DNA from 2 places in the Paenibacillus azoreducens genome. Region 1 is predicted to be linked to the other one. Evidence: riboswitches for the same ligand, from Rfam matches in the RefSeq annotation. Region 1 holds a riboswitch; the other holds the start of a gene.
What was found. A riboswitch is a leader RNA that binds a small molecule or an ion and turns the genes downstream of it on or off. The one in region 1 is predicted to bind glycine.

Region 1 (7,908 bases):
CCGTCGCGGATTTCCTGAAATCCGGCTTCCATTTGTTGGCCCTGCGTCTTTAAAATTTTATCCCACAAATTCAGATTATCATGGACGGTCACATAATTGATCGTTTCTAGCGGTGAATCCGCAAAATCATGCACAGCCCCTTTAATGCCCTCGATAATTTCCGCCTCCATTTCCGGCCGGCCTGTGGCAAACCCTTTCCCCTGCCCGTCGCTGTCGCCTTTAATCGCTGCGCGAAAATGATCGTTAAAGACGGAGAACCCCTTGCTTCTTTGAGTGCCTTTCAGCGTTTGCTGCCGCAAAGGCAAAGGCGTCTCTCCGCCTGTCCACGGCTCCCCGTAAATCAATATCGAAGGGTCCACCTCGCGGTGGATCTCATCGGCAATTTGCGTGATCGTGTCCGTATCCATCAATCCCATCAGATCAAAACGGAAGCCGTCAATATGATATTCCTCTGCCCAGTAGCGGACCGAATCCAAAATGTATTTTCGCATCATCGGTCGCTCCGTTGCCAGCTCATTGCCGACGCCTGAACCGTTCGCAAGCTTGCCCTCGGCATCCCTACGATAATAATATCCCGGAACAACCGGTTCAAACGGACCTTCTTCCACGTTGTACGTGTGGTTATATACCACATCCAAAATGACGCGGATACCCTTGCGGTGCAGAGCCATCACCATTTCCTTAAACTCGCGAATTCGCACCCCCGGCTTAAGCGGATCGGTTGCGTAAGAGCCCTCCGGCACATTATAATGCTGCGGATCATACCCCCAATTATATTTCGGCTCGGATGAATCCGGATCATCCACCCGCAGCTCGTTCACCGTTTGAAAATCGGAAACCGGAAGCAGATGGACATGCGTAACGCCAAGCTCCTCCAGATGGTCGATGCCGATTTTATTTCCTTCATCATCGCGCAGTCCTGTTTCCGTAAATGCTTTATATTTGCCTTTATACTTAAAACCCGCTTCCGGGTCCGCCGAAAAATCCCGCACATGCAGCTCATACAGCACGGAATCCTGCAGACTCTCCATAGGCGGCCGCTTATCTTCCTCCCATCCCGGCGGGTTCCAAGCTTTCAAATCGACGATGGCCGATCTTGCCCCATTAGCGCTGACTGCGCGGGAATACGGATCTGCGGCATAACGGATGCCGCCATCCCGGCCTTCGATTTTATACATATAATACCGCCCTGCGAGATCGCCAAAGAAACGGAGGAACCAGACGCCATCCTTCCATTCCTTCATGCCGATTTCAAGGCCGCCTGCATGGTCGGTTACCTTTCCTTCGGAGTTATAGCTGCCCGCATCTTGGTAAAGAGCCAATGATACCTTCCTGGCGTCCGGCGCCCAAAGCCTAAATATGCTTTCCATTCCGGAATAAGTGCAGCCCAGATCGCGGCCGTCGTAATAAGCTGTGTCATACATGATTTATACACCACCACAACATAAACATTCGATGTATGCAAAAATAGCTTCATCACATCCTATGTGTTTGTGTTGCCAATTGCAAAGGTTTATATGCGCTTTGCAACAGCCCAAATTTGAAACGGCCGTTCGGTGATTTATATTTCAGGATTTTGCAAAATTCGATCCCAACCGCTTCCGGGTACAATATATAGACGAACTAAACCGTTTCGCTCTATATATTGCTGATTGAAAGTTGCTCCTTGGATTTTTGCAAAATGCTCTTTTATAGCCGTTAATATGTATAAAAAGGAAAATTCGTTCAATCGGGATCAATTTCCTTCATGGATGTATATGAAGTGATTGAACCTGGATATTAATCCATGATGAAATGAATTCAGGGCGCTGCCTTTTTCAGACAGCCGATCATGTAAAATAGAGAAATGTTGCAAAGGTACTTCTTTATCAGGAATTTATAGCGTTAAATGAAAAATTGTTGCGAAAGTACATCCTTTTCAGGCTTTCTATAGCGTGAAACGCAAAATTGTTGCGAAAGTACATCCATTTGACCATGGATCGTTTGCTTATGCCTAAAAGCTGGGGAAAAGATGCACTTTTGCAAGCTTTCTAGCCATAATCGCCTGGAACGCTGAAATAGATGCACTTTTGCAACTTTCCGGATGGAGCAGCCAGTCAATTGATTCCATTGGCCGGGACCACTTCGTGTCCTCTGTCAATTGATTCCGTTTGCCGGGACCACTTCATGTCCTCTGTCAATTGATTCCGTTTGCCGGGACCACTTCATGTCCTCAATCAATTGATTCCATTGGCCGGGGCTCACTTCATGTCCTCAATCAATTGATTCCATTGGCCGGGGCTCACTTCAAGTCTTAGCACTCGCAATCATAATTCGATTGTGATGTTTCTCATGTTAGGTTCCCCCCTTCTCATGTTCTATTTCCCACTAGTATAGGGAACAAAAAAACCGCCCCACATAAATCTTGGGACGGCCCTCCGTAAAATATATAATTATTCTTCAATAAATTTCTCGTATTGCTCCGCGTCCAGAAGTGCCGACAGCTGCTCTTCCAGATCGCCTTCCACCTCGATCTCCAACATCCATCCGCCGTCGTACGGCTCGCTGTTTACGAGTTCGGGCTCATCGCTGAGCTGCGAATTGATTTTCGTGACTTGACCGCCGACAGGACAGAACAGATCCGAAACGGTTTTTACGGACTCGATAGTCCCGATGCTCTCCTCGGCTGCAACTTCCGCGCCTTCTTCCGGCAGCTCCACAAACACGATATCTCCGAGCTGATGCTGCGCAAAATCGCTGATTCCGATGCGCACGACGTTTCCGCTTACCTTTTCTACCCATTCATGATCCTTGCTGTACCAACGGTTCTCTTTCACATTGCTCATTTGTTCACAACTCTCCTTCGATTAGTGTAATGATCTTCGTAACATGTTACTTTGATGAGCCATTATTTGGTGTCTGACGGTGGTTGTTTGGCTTCTTTGGCTTCCTTGGCTTTGCGGCGGCGCTGCTCGACCAGTTCTTTGGTCAGCTTGCGTCCGGTAGGTGTTGCGGCCAGACCGCCCTTACCGGTTTCGCGGTGTTTGGTCGGCATGGCGCTGCCCACCTCAAGCATGACGCCGATAACTTCATCGGCAGGAATCACGCTGCCGACGCCGGCAAGGGCCATATCGGCTGCTGCCAGCGCGGTGACGGCCCCCAGACCGTTCCGCACGATGCAGGGGATTTCAACCAGCCCGGCAACGGGATCGCAGATGAGGCCCAGGCAGTTCTTCAAAGCAAGGCCTACGGCATGTACAGCCTGTTGCGCCGAACCTCCCCGCAGCTCGACCATCGCCCCGGCCGCCATGCCGATCGCGGATCCGACTTCGGCTTGGCAGCCGCCCTCCGCGCCGGAAATCGAAGCGTTGTTGGCGATAACGAAGCCGATCGCGCCGGCGGTAAACAAGCCGTGAACCAGCTTGTCGTCATCCCAGCCGAACCGCTCCTGCGCGCTGACGAACACGCCGGGGATAATCCCGCAGGAGCCGGCGGTCGGCGTGGCAATGATTCTGCCCATGGAGGCGTTCACTTCAGATACGGCCAGCGCATATGCCATCGCCGTCGCGGACGGACCGCCAAGCGAAGATTCGCCTTGCCGCATGTAATCCGCCACTTTTTTGGCGTCGCCCCCCGTCAGCCCGCTGCGGGATTTGGTATTGCCTGTCAGTCCTTTTTGGACGGCTTCCTTCATGACCTGATAATATTCCGCCATCTGCCGGAATACCTCATCCGCAGAAATGCCCGTTTCCTTGGCTTGATCCGCCAGCATTACTTCTGCAATCGTTTTATTTTCTTTTAGACAGATTTCTGCCAGCTGATCCAGCGTTTCGAATCTCATAAGTCCATTAGCTCCTTTGGGTCAAATCAATCAACGTCACTTCCAAAACATGCGGCAGTTTCAACATCTCTTCGATCAGGCTCCCCTCAGGAGCAGAATCCAATTCAAACACCGTCATGGCCGCTTCGCTTCGTCCTTTGCGGTCCACGTCCATATAACCGATGTTGATCCCTTCGCGGCTGAGCAGCGATGTCAAACTGGCAAGCACGCCCTGACGGTCGGAATGGGTGACGGCAATCGTCGGATACTCCCCTGTAATCTGCACGTCAAAACCGTTCAGCGAGTAAACCGCTATCGTACCTCCGCCGATCGAAGCCGCCACGATCTCGGCCTTGCGGTCTCCGCCCCAAAGCGATATTTTCACGGAGTTTGGATGGGGACCGTTTCCTTTTCCTTGCACCCATTCCGTGACCATCCCGGCTTTCTCCGCTTCAAGATCGGCTTCCGGAATCCGTTCATCGTCTGTGTCAAAATTAAGAAGCCCGGCCGTTAAAGCCAAATCCGTCCCATGCCCCCAATAGGTTTCGGCAAAAGATCCGAACAAGGTCATCTGCGCTTTCTCCGGCTGGCAACCCAGCAGCTTGCGCGCAACTCTCCCAATTCGTACGGCGCCAGCGGTATGGGAACTGGAGGGGCCCACCATGGACGGACCGATGATAGAAAATACATTTTTGAATCTCAAGGACTTCCACGCTCCTGTGCAAGTATTCGTATCAGGAATTTGAACAGTTTTCAAAATGGTTTATGTCCCGCGGACATCATCAGCTCTGCTGAAAAACGCATACAATGCATAGTTTTCAAAAGAAAAAGACAGCAAAAAAGGCATGCAGCACCTTTTTCTCTGTCCTTTGTACCTGAGAGTTTAAACGGAAATCACCGTTTCCGCGTTCCCCTTGGGTGGCTGACGCTCTCTCCAGAGCCGCGTCCGGCGACGGTTCCTTGTACCTGAGAGATTAGCCGCCTGTATGTGCGTACATGCAGCTTGCTCCTTCGGTGCCGCCCTCCTTGCCGGGGACGGTCTCTCCCGTTCGCCTTCATCCGCTATATATCGAAATCAATTATGTTTTGGAACCATTTACAATCCTAATCACCTTAAGAATAAAGCAGAGGGAACAGCGGTGTCAATATAACGAAAGCCATTTCCCGCATCCAAGGCCAGCCCTTGCCGCTATGCATATTGTGGAGTGTCTGCCGCCTATATCCGCATGCCGCTGCGGATGTACTTCATGGCGCCAAGCGCAATGCCGGAGCCGGTCATTAATCTGTATAAAAAAGGAAGAAAAAATCAAAAGATTTTGTGAGATTCTTCCTTGCCTTGAATCCTGGGTTTTTGCCTCATAATTCTGTTGACATTCCCGCCGCCTTTGAGTATTAATGGTAGTAAGACAATTCAATAGCGGATGAAGGTAATGGGAGAGATTACTGATTTAATGCGTGTTCAAAAAAGGCCGGTTTTCAGCACCGAGAAGGTTGGATGAAGATAGGGACGAAAGGAGCGGAGCGTACGTAGTGGGTACGTGAGCACCAGAAGGCCCGGCTGAATTCAAGATTCGATGCCGAGTTCACTTCCTGATTCACTTCGTGTTAGATATAGAATTCATGAGTTATCAGCACAGCTGATGAAATTCTATATCGCAAGAAAACCTACCTTTGCATCGCGGTCGCTCATCCTTGTATTGACCTCGATTGGTTTTCTTATCAAAAGCGGACTTTTTGAACAACCTCTTTTATATAGTGACGCCGAAGGAGTAAACCCTTACAACAGGGTGAATCTCTCAGGCAAAAGGACCATTATCGGACGCATCTCTGGAGAGAATTCTTGACCGAAGAATCACCCAAGGGGAAACTTGCCTGCCGGCACTGAAGCTTTATTATCCTTTAGTCTTACAGCGGCCGTATTTGGCAAGGTAACTCTCAGGTACCAAGGACAGAGCATAAGAACCGGTATGCCGCAAAATGCGGTATGCTTATTCTTCTGCCTGTCCTTTTTGTGTTTTCGGGATTTTGCAAAATCCTCTTTTTAAAAATGTGAATAGAGAAGGAGATGGAAACGTGTCCGAGCTGAAACGTACCCCGCTTTACCCTCTGTATGCCGAAATCCCTGGCGTGCGGTGCATCGATTTTGGCGGTTGGGAGCTGCCGGTCCAGTTTAGCGGCATTCATAAAGAGCATGAGGCCGTTCGTGAAGCCGCCGGTTTATTCGATGTGTCCCATATGGGAGAGTTTATGGTGAGCGGTCCGGAGGCCGAAAGCTTTATTCAGTACATGACCGTCAATGATGTAACTAAACTCGAACCCGGCCAGGCGCAGTACAGTGCCCTGTGTTATCCGGACGGAGGCGTCGTTGATGATTTGCTGATTTACAAGCTGGAAGAGCAGTCTTACATGCTTGTCGTCAACGCATCCAACATCGACAAAGACTGGGAATGGCTGCAGCAGCATCTGAAAAATGGAGTTCAAATGACCAATCAATCCGACGAAACGGCTCTTCTCGCGATCCAAGGACCTAAAGCGGAGGAAATTCTGAATCCCCTCGTAGATGCGGATCTGTCAGCGCTCGGTTCGTTTCACTTCCTGCAAAATGTAAACTTGTTCGGCGCATCCGTCCTTATCTCGCGCACAGGTTATACCGGTGAAGACGGATTTGAAATTTACCTTAAAGCGGCGGATGCTCCCACTGTATGGAGAGGATTGTTCGAGCATGGAGAAGCGCACGGACTGCTGCCCGCAGGACTCGGCGCCCGCGATACGCTCCGGTTTGAAGCGAAGCTGCCGCTTTATGGCCAGGAACTGTCCAAAGAAATCTCCCCGCTGGAAGGCGGCATCGGCTTTTTCGTGAAGCTGAACCAAGAGGATGATTTTATCGGCAAACAAGCGCTACAGCAGCAAAAAAGCAGCGGCGTTCCGCGGAAACTGGTCGGCGTGGAAATGATTGACCGCGGCATCCCGCGTTCCCATTATCCTGTTTATGCCGGCGACACGCAGATCGGTGAAATCACTACCGGAACCCAATCGCCAACCCTCAAACGCAACCTGGGCCTTGCTTTGATTGACAGCAATCATGCCGCGACCGGCACGCAGGTTGAAGTGGAAATACGCGGCAAACGTCTGAAAGCCGAAGTTGTAAGCACGCCTTTTTACAAAAGAGCCCGAAAAGGAGCTGACTCCAAGTGAAACATCGTTATTTGCCCATGACCGAGCAGGATCAGCAGGAAATGCTGAAAACCGTCGGACTGAACTCCATCGAAGATTTGTTCAAGGATATCCCGGACGAAATCCGGTTTAAAGGCGAACTGCCCGTATCCAAAGGTCTGGACGAATATGCCCTTACTACCCACTTGTCCGCCCTTGCCGCCAAAAACGCCAATACCGACCAATACCCAAGCTTCCTTGGCGCCGGACTTTATGACCATCATATTCCGTCCGTGATCAACCATGTGGTATCGAGATCGGAATTTTATACCGCCTATACGCCTTATCAAGCCGAAGTAAGCCAAGGCGAGCTGCAGGCCATATTCGAGTTCCAATCCTATATTTGCGAACTTACGGGCATGGCTGTTGCCAATGCCAGCATGTATGACGGCGCGACAGCCCTTGCTGAAGCCGGTTCACTGGCAAGTGCGGCTACCAAGCGCAGCAAGCTCGTGATCTCCTCTGCCGTTCATCCGGAATCCAGACAGGTGATTCACACCTATGCCCATGGTCTCGGACTCGACATCGTGGAAGTTGGCACCAAAAATGGCGTAACGGACATGGAAGAACTGGCCAAGGTTGTCACAGGCGATACCGCCGCCGTTCTGGTGCAAAACCCGAACTTCTTCGGTTCGGTTGAAGATCTCGCTGCGATCGGCAACCTGATCCATGCCCACAAAGGCCTCATGGTTGTAAGCACCAATCCATTGTCGCTGGGACTTCTGGAAGCACCCGGCAAGCTTGGCGCCGATATCGTGGTGGGAGACGCCCAACCGCTTGGCATTGCAGCTTCGTTAGGCGGTCCGACTTGCGGATTTTTCGCCGTATCCAAGGATCATATGCGCAGAATGCCGGGACGGATTGTCGGCCAGACGGTCGACCGGAACGGCAAACGC
Region 2 (7,908 bases), 2.5 Mb from region 1:
TATCCATTCCATCTCGTAATGCATGATAATAATTTAGAACTTCTTGTACATCTTTATTATTTTTTCTACTGTGTGCCTCGACTTCGAGGACCTCATCCAAGGTTACTTGGGTACCTTCAATTTTAGTCGATTGTACTGCTTCATTCAGCATAACAGGATTTAATAATAGATGTGAAGGAAGCTTTGTATTTTGAAGTAATACTTGGTACTGTGCAACCTTTTTATTCGCTTCAATTAACTCGTGGAGGAACATGAGCTGGTTAAGACGATCATTGCCTAACGGCAAATTCTCAGGTGTAAATGGTACTTGTGCCATCTGAACTCCTCTCTTTCAAGAGATATCACATTATTTTATTTACATTTTAACCGAAATATGATTCTAAATACATATATAATGGAAATAAGAAACGAAAATTGCGAAATTTGATGTTTAAATGGGTTGATTTCCCTGTTGGGAGATAGAGTGTACTTAAAAGCAATGCCGCATGCTGCCTGGGACATTGGCAGCATTCCCTGCAATGATCGTCTTCCGGTTATCTGTTCTAGGCGAAAAGCATCGTTTTTTCGGGACATTTCGCGAAATGGGTTGTGCGCCGAGCGATGTTTATATACGATCAGTCCAAGCTTTTTATTTCGCAAAGGCTAATGAATTCCAATCGCGACGGATACGGGAGGGAAACAATGAAATTCTCGAAGATGATGATGGCAACGGTGATATTGGGAGGCGTCTGCCTGTTGGGCACGGGTTTTACGACGAAACAGCTGGGCGCAGAGGTGACCCCGGAACAATCCGAGCAGGATGGCGGTGAAATCCGTGTTCCGCACAATGAGCGTCTGCTTCTGTCCACCGACCAGAAGTGGATCGAGAAGGAAGGGCATCTGTCCGACATGATCCGGCTGCAATGGACGGCGGACCGGGCCAAACCCGCGATCGCATGGGCCGATGAGAAAGGCATGGACAAGACAGCCATCATCTCCCATGACAAAGCAAATAATCCGGAGCAGCATGATCATAAGCATATGTCGTTCGAGACGACGATGTCGCCAACAGGAGAATACGCGAATCAGCTGTTCACTCGTTTAGAAATCCCATATGACACTGACGTCAGCGAAATCCGCACCCACTCATCCAACTTCAATGTAATGAACGGCATTTTGCGGGTAGCAGGAGAAACCGGTACGAACCGGGACCTTCAGTTCAGCGTAGCCGGCAAGGATAATGAGACGACGCCAAGATGGGCCGTTCGGGCGGACAGCTCGAAGGAAGCGGGTGAAAATACAGGGGCCGACCTGCAGTTTGTCCGTTACGACGATGAAGGCGAAGCGGTCGATTCCGCACTCACCGTGCAGCGCAGCGGCGGCAATGTCGGTATAGGCACGGACGACCCCGACACCAAGCTTGATGTGAACGGGGACAAGCTGCGCGTCCGCAACAAGTATACGCCTGCTTCGTCCAAAGAAGCCTGCAGTCAGGGGCAGATCGCTTGGGACGATCAATATGTATATGTTTGCGTTGCCAAAGACAGCTGGAAAAGGACGGAGCTATCGTCCTGGTAACCTCTGCCCGAATGGCGGTACAAAACGGACCACATGCCATTGAGTCATTCGGAAGGTAATTATATCCAATAAAACAAACATCCTTGCCAAATCGTACAGGCAATCCTATAATGGTAACCAATCAAAAATTGCATATACACTGGATGAAGTTTACGGGAGACAAGCGGCAGCTTGGCCGAAGGGGCATAAACTCTCAGGCGCCAAAAGAGTTGGGATCGTACCCAGACTTGGGAGGCAGGACCGTAAGTGGACAGAACTCTGGAGAGACTCCATCAATGGAGCACCGAAGGGGCAATACGCGTGAGGGGAAGAATCCCATAACGTGTGGAAACTCTCAGGTAAAAGGACAGGGATTGCAGGATCGGTTACCGAATTTGAACACGCACAAGATGTGCATCGTTTCACATTCTTGGCGTGCGTAAGATCTGCAAATGTGTCCCCAGAGTCAAATCCTTGGATTTGGCTCTTTTTCATGTCGTCTAGGAGAATGCAACATCATGAGGGGGAAAAGGAAATGCATGTATTAGAGCTGGTAAACCAATGGGTATGGGGAGCTCCGCTGCTCATTTTATTGGTAGGCACAGGAATATGGCTGACCTGCCGGCTTGGTCTGCTGCAGGTGATAAGGCTGCCGCTTGCCTTAAGACTGATATTCAAGGCCAAAAATGAAGGCGAAGGCGACGTATCGAGCTTCGGCGCCTTGGCGACAGCGCTTGCCGCGACGGTCGGTACAGGGAATATCGTCGGGGTTGCGACCGCAATCCAAATTGGTGGTCCCGGAGCGTTATTATGGATGTGGATCGCCGCGTTTTTCGGAATGGCAACGAAATATGCGGAAGGGGTATTAGCGGTCAAGTTTCGGACGATGGATGATAAAGGTCAGGTCTCCGGCGGGCCGATGTATTATATTGAACGGGGGCTTGGCAGCAAATTTAAGCCGCTGGCCGTATTTTTCGCCATAAGCGGCGTTCTGGTGGCGTTGTTCGGCATCGGGACATTCCCGCAGGTGAATGCGATCGTATCTTCGACGCAGTCCAGCTGGGGAGTCCCCGCGATCGTGACAGCGGGAATCATGACAGTGGTGACCGCATTAGTCACTTTGGGCGGAATCAAAAGCATCTCGCAAGTGTCGACCAAGGTTGTCCCTGTGATGGCCATCATTTATATCGTTGCTAGTTTTGTCGTGCTGATCACATTTGCCGATCAAATCCCGCATGCAGTAGCCCTTGTTTTTGAGGGCGCATTTAACGGTGCGGCAGCGGGCGGAGGTTTTCTTGGCGCAACCGTCATGATGGCGATCCGAAATGGGGTGGCGCGAGGCGTGTTTTCGAATGAATCGGGCCTGGGGAGTGCGCCGATTGCAGCGGCAGCCGCAAAAACCAAGTGGCCGGCGGAACAGGGGCTCGTTTCGATGACAGGCACTTTTTTTGACACGATCATTATTTGTACGTTAACGGGGTTAACCCTGATCGTCACAGGGGTCTGGCAGGGAGCTGAACGCGGGGCGATGATGACCCAGGCGGCATTTGATGCCGCGATTCCGTACGGATCGATCATTCTGACGATATGTCTGATGTTATTTGCGTTTACGACGATTTTGGGCTGGAATTATTACGGCGAGCGCTGTATCACATATCTGTTTGGCGTGAAATCCATCCTGCCGTATCGCATTGTATTTATCCTTTTGATCGCCTTTGGAGCTTTTATCAAACTGGAGGCTATTTGGCTGCTTGCGGATATTGTAAACGGGCTGATGGCGCTGCCGAATTTGATTGCCCTATTAGGTTTATCAGGGGTAGTTGTGGCGGAGACACACCGATATTTGCAACATATGAAAAGTCAAAAGTTAGGCTGATAGAATAACAATGGCATGGATACGTCTGTACGGTTTCGTACGCGGCTCCATGCCTTTTCTAGTTTAGATCTCACCAAGGCAGAAAATCACCTTATACCATTCAGCTTGCGGAAAGCCTCCGGCGTCATCCCTTCCATACGTTTGAATAGCGTACTAAAATACCCCGGCGTCGTAAACCCCACATGCCCGGCGATTTCGCCGATCCGCGCATCTGGGCATTCCAGCAGTCGTTCCTTGCTTTTCTGGATGCGGAGCTGGTTCAGGTATTCCATGGGGCGTTTGTTCAGGATTTTGCGGAAAAGAAGGCATAAATGCTGTGTGGATACCCTGAGCTGTTCGGCGAGCTCCTGCAGCGTAATATCCCGCTGATAATGGTTTTCCATATAGTCAAAAACGGGTTGCAGGCGCAAATACCCTTGATCGGTAGAGGAAGCATGCATCCTGTCGGTCATGAGGTCAATGAGGAACATATAGGCCAGCTTGGAGCATTCCAGTCCCGCAAGCGGCTTGTCGGAGCATGTTAAGGACAGCGCGTTTTTCATATGATTCAGGATCAGTTCTTGGCTTTGCACTGTATAGACGCCGGAAGCATTTATACCGGCCAAATGAGCAAGGCTCTCGGCATCCCGTCCCATAAACGTGATCCAGTACACTTCCCATGGCTTCTCCATACTGTAATAGGCATGCTCTTCGTCGGGATATAGGAACATGCCCGAACCCGGTTTTACCCGGTATGCCTGGCCGCCCACCTTGAGTTCGCCTTGGCCGGATACACAGTGCAGCCATTGGAACTGAGGGTAGCCGTCCGGCCGGTGGATCGGTTCCTGATGATTCCAATGTCCCGCCCCCGTCATATAAATCGGAAGCTGCATCATCGTATCGCTTTGCATGAGAAACCCAAGCTTGTTTGCCATGATTCTTTTACACCTCCATTTTATCTATATGCGAAAATCGTTAAGTAAATACGAATATTTCGTTCTACATCAAGGCTTATTGGTATCTTATAATGTTAATATAACATAACTAATGATAAGGAACGATGAAACTTAGGGAGACGCCGCCTCCGGTAGGGAACAGGTTTAAGCGTTCGCATGATCAGATCCGGCTGAAGGTGGAAAATAAGCCTGCTATCATCGTTTTCTTGCTGAGAGGAGACGGAAAAGTTGACCGTACAGCCTTACTGGGAAAACCCATCCATATTGCAAGAGCATCGCGAACAAGCCCGCGCTTCCTATATTCCGTATGGAGATGTGGAAAGCGCACGCACGGGCAAACGAGCCCGCTCACCGTGGTATCAAACACTGAATGGCAGCTGGAAGTTCCAATATAACCGGCGGGCCAAAGATATCGGCACCGATTGGACCCGGGAAACATTCGATACGACGGATTGGGATGATCTGCTTGTTCCATCTTGCTGGCAGGTACAAGGGTATGATCAGCTTCAATATACGAACGTTAATTATCCATTTCCTTATGATCCGCCATATGTGCCGGACGACAATCCTGCCGGTTTGTATGTAAGGGAGTTTCGTGTTGGCGAGAATTGGTCAGGTAAAGACACGTACATCATGTTCGAGGGTGTGAACGCTTGCTTCTATCTATGGATTAACGGAGCTTACGTCGGATACAGCCAAGGCAGCCGCGTGCCCGCAGAATTTAACATCGCTTCATATGTACGCCAAGGAAGCAATAAGATTGCCGTGATGGTGCTTAAATGGTGTGACGGCTCTTATTTGGAAGACCAGGATCAATGGCGTTATACAGGTATTTTCCGTGACGTGTATCTGCTTGCGCGCGATAAAGCCCATGTCCGCGATGTTTTCTGCCGCACGGAGCTTGCGGAGGATTTGAGATCCGCCCGGCTGCAGGTAGAGCTGGAGACAACAGGCGCTGCGGCGGTGACGGTTCAGTTGATGGACGCTCCTGGACAAGAACTGCTGAATGAGTGCCGGAATGTGGATGGCAAGCAAGTTTTCGAATTCCACATCGACTCGCCAGTACTGTGGAACGCGGAACATCATTACCTATACGAGGTGTATGTGACGAGCGGCGAGGAAGTACTGCGCTTTCGGATCGGTTTCCGGCGGATCGAGATCAAAGACGGCATCTTCCGCATCAATGGACAAGACATTAAGTTGAAGGGAGTGAACCGGCATGACTCCCATCCCGAGCTTGGTCAAACGATTCCGCTGCAGCATATGATTGAGGATCTGAAGCTCATGAAGCGCCATAACGTCAATACGATCCGCACATCCCATTATCCGAATGACCCGCGTTTCCTGGATCTGTGCGACGAGTTCGGTTTTTACGTGATCGATGAAGCGGATTTGGAGTCCCACGGCGACTATGTCGCAAAGGATGGCAACGGGGTAACGAAGCTGCCTGAATGGAAGGAAGCCTTCCTGGATCGCCAGATCCGCATGGTGGAACGGGATAAAAACCATGCTTGCGTGATTATCTGGTCGCTTGGCAATGAATCTTCTTATGGGCCAAACCATGTCGCAATGGCGGAATGGACGCAAGCCCGCGATCAGTCCAGACTCGTTCATTATGAAGGAGCATCCTTTGATCCGGAGCATGTATATGATCAGAGCAGCCTTGATATGGAGAGCCGCATGTATATGCCCGTTCCTGATTTGGAGGCATACGCAAAGGACGACAGCAAAACAAAACCGATGTTTCTCTGCGAATACAGCCATGCGATGGGGAATGGCCCGGGCGATCTCAAGGATTACTGGGAGGTTATGTATGCTTATCCCAAACTCATGGGCGGCTGCGTCTGGGAATGGGTGGACCATGGCATCAAAACGTATACCGAAGAGGGGAAACCTTTCTTCGCTTATGGCGGCGATTTCGGCGAGAAGCCGCATGACGGCAACTTCTGCATAGACGGCCTGGTAAGTCCGGACCGCAAACCGAACAACGGCTTGCTGGAGCTTAAGGAAATCTACGCTCCGGTAGCGATCGAAGCAATTGATGCCGCCAAGGGCCGGTTCAAAATTACGAACCGGTATGATTTCTCCTACTTATGGGAGCTTTCCCTCCGCTACGCTTTACGCGCCGAAGGTGAGCTGCTCCAGCAAGGGGAAATTGCCCTGCCGGAAATCGCTCCGCATGACAGCGCGGAAATTGCCGTCAACATGAATATTCCCGCGTCCGTGACAGCTGCCGTCGACCTTGAATTCAGCCTTGTTCAGAACGAGGAGCTGGCATGGGCGGAAGCTGGACATGAAGTGGCGAGCAGGCAGTTTGAAGTGAAATCCCGTACGAAGCAAGCAGGTCAAGCCGCAGCGAATGCCGCAGGTCCTTCGAGAACGATCCAGGCCGCCGAGCATGGGCGAATCCTTGTCATCGAAGGTTTTGATTTCAAGCATACGTTTGATCTAAGCTTAGGCGCCCTCACAGGCATCTCGAAGCAGGGAGTGAAGATGCTTGCTGCGCCGGCAAGCTTTCAGGTTTGGCGTGCGCCGACGGACAATGACCGCAACGAGAAGCATGCCTGGATGAGCCATGGGCTTGACCGGGCCGTCTGCAAAATTTACAGCGCCGCATGGGAACAGCCTTCCGCCGGACAGGTTACGATTAAGGTCAGCTACTCATTAGGCGGTTATTCCATCCGCAATATTTTGCATGGAACGGCTGTATGGACGTTCCTCGGGGACGGTTCGATTACGCTTAAAACCGATGTTGAGGTGAAGGAAGCGATTGATTTCCTGCCGCGATTCGGACTTCAGCTTACCATGCCGAGGGGCAACGAGGCTGTTACTTATTATGGCCTTGGACCACATGAAAGTTATGTCGATAAGAAGCTCAGCGTGAAGCGGGATGTATATCGCCTCAGTGTCGATCAAATGCATAAGGATTATATTATGCCGCAGGAAAATGGCTCCCGTTATAATACGGAATGGGCGGTTGTCGGCAATCAGCTGGGCGTGGGCCTGCTTTTCACGGCGAAGGATACCTTCTCCTTCAACGCCAGCCATTACACGCCGGAGGACTTGACGGCCGCTCAGCACAATGTCGAATTGGTCCGCCGCGACGAAACGATCGTGCATCTGGATTACAAGATGAGCGGCGTCGGCTCCAACTCTTGCGGACCGCGGCTGATTGATAAATACCAGTTCAACGAGAAGTCGTTCACCTTCGAAATGGAGATCCGTCCGGTCTTTACGGAGGATGAATAAAGAAGTTAGGGCAATAAAACACATGACATAAACAATCATATACAAACGGGCACTTCTTATTTTTCGGGAATTGTGGACTTTGTCTTACCCATACCTCGATATATAAGGGGTGCTTTTTGTTTGAAATTTGGAGGCGGGCAGCGATCGGAAGAACGGTCCGTAACCGCAGCGACCAATTCGTGCAATGCCGAAAACTAATTTCAGCACTGACGAAAAAGGCGAAATGAACATCAAAACCGAAACGGGTGATATTGGGGTCGACTATGGAACAGAGCCGTCCAATTTAAAGGTCAAGGTAGAGAATGCGAAAGG

Region 2: it holds a riboswitch for glycine, as region 1 does, so the genes downstream of both, L6442_RS31195 (alanine/glycine:cation symporter family protein) here and sdaAB (L-serine ammonia-lyase, iron-sulfur-dependent subunit beta) in region 1, are expected to answer to the same signal.

Annotation. Positions count from the first base shown of each region.
Region 1 is NZ_AP025343.1:2,156,144-2,164,051, reverse strand. It holds gene pulA (type I pullulanase) at 1-1,424, opposite strand, end outside; gene gcvH (glycine cleavage system protein GcvH) at 2,433-2,825, opposite strand; gene sdaAA (L-serine ammonia-lyase, iron-sulfur-dependent, subunit alpha) at 2,888-3,820, opposite strand; gene sdaAB (L-serine ammonia-lyase, iron-sulfur-dependent subunit beta) at 3,828-4,502, opposite strand; glycine riboswitch at 4,744-4,857, opposite strand; glycine riboswitch at 5,524-5,621, shown strand; glycine riboswitch at 5,625-5,753, shown strand; gene gcvT (glycine cleavage system aminomethyltransferase GcvT) at 5,873-6,994, shown strand; gene gcvPA (aminomethyl-transferring glycine dehydrogenase subunit GcvPA) at 6,991-7,908, shown strand, end outside.
Region 2 is NZ_AP025343.1:6,955,319-6,963,226, reverse strand. It holds gene L6442_RS31205 (Fic family protein) at 1-316, opposite strand, end outside; gene L6442_RS31200 (hypothetical protein) at 682-1,557, shown strand; glycine riboswitch at 1,806-1,917, shown strand; gene L6442_RS31195 (alanine/glycine:cation symporter family protein) at 2,072-3,412, shown strand; gene L6442_RS31190 (AraC family transcriptional regulator) at 3,499-4,326, opposite strand; gene L6442_RS31185 (glycoside hydrolase family 2 TIM barrel-domain containing protein) at 4,576-7,596, shown strand; gene L6442_RS31180 (DUF4097 family beta strand repeat-containing protein) at 7,781-7,908, shown strand, end outside.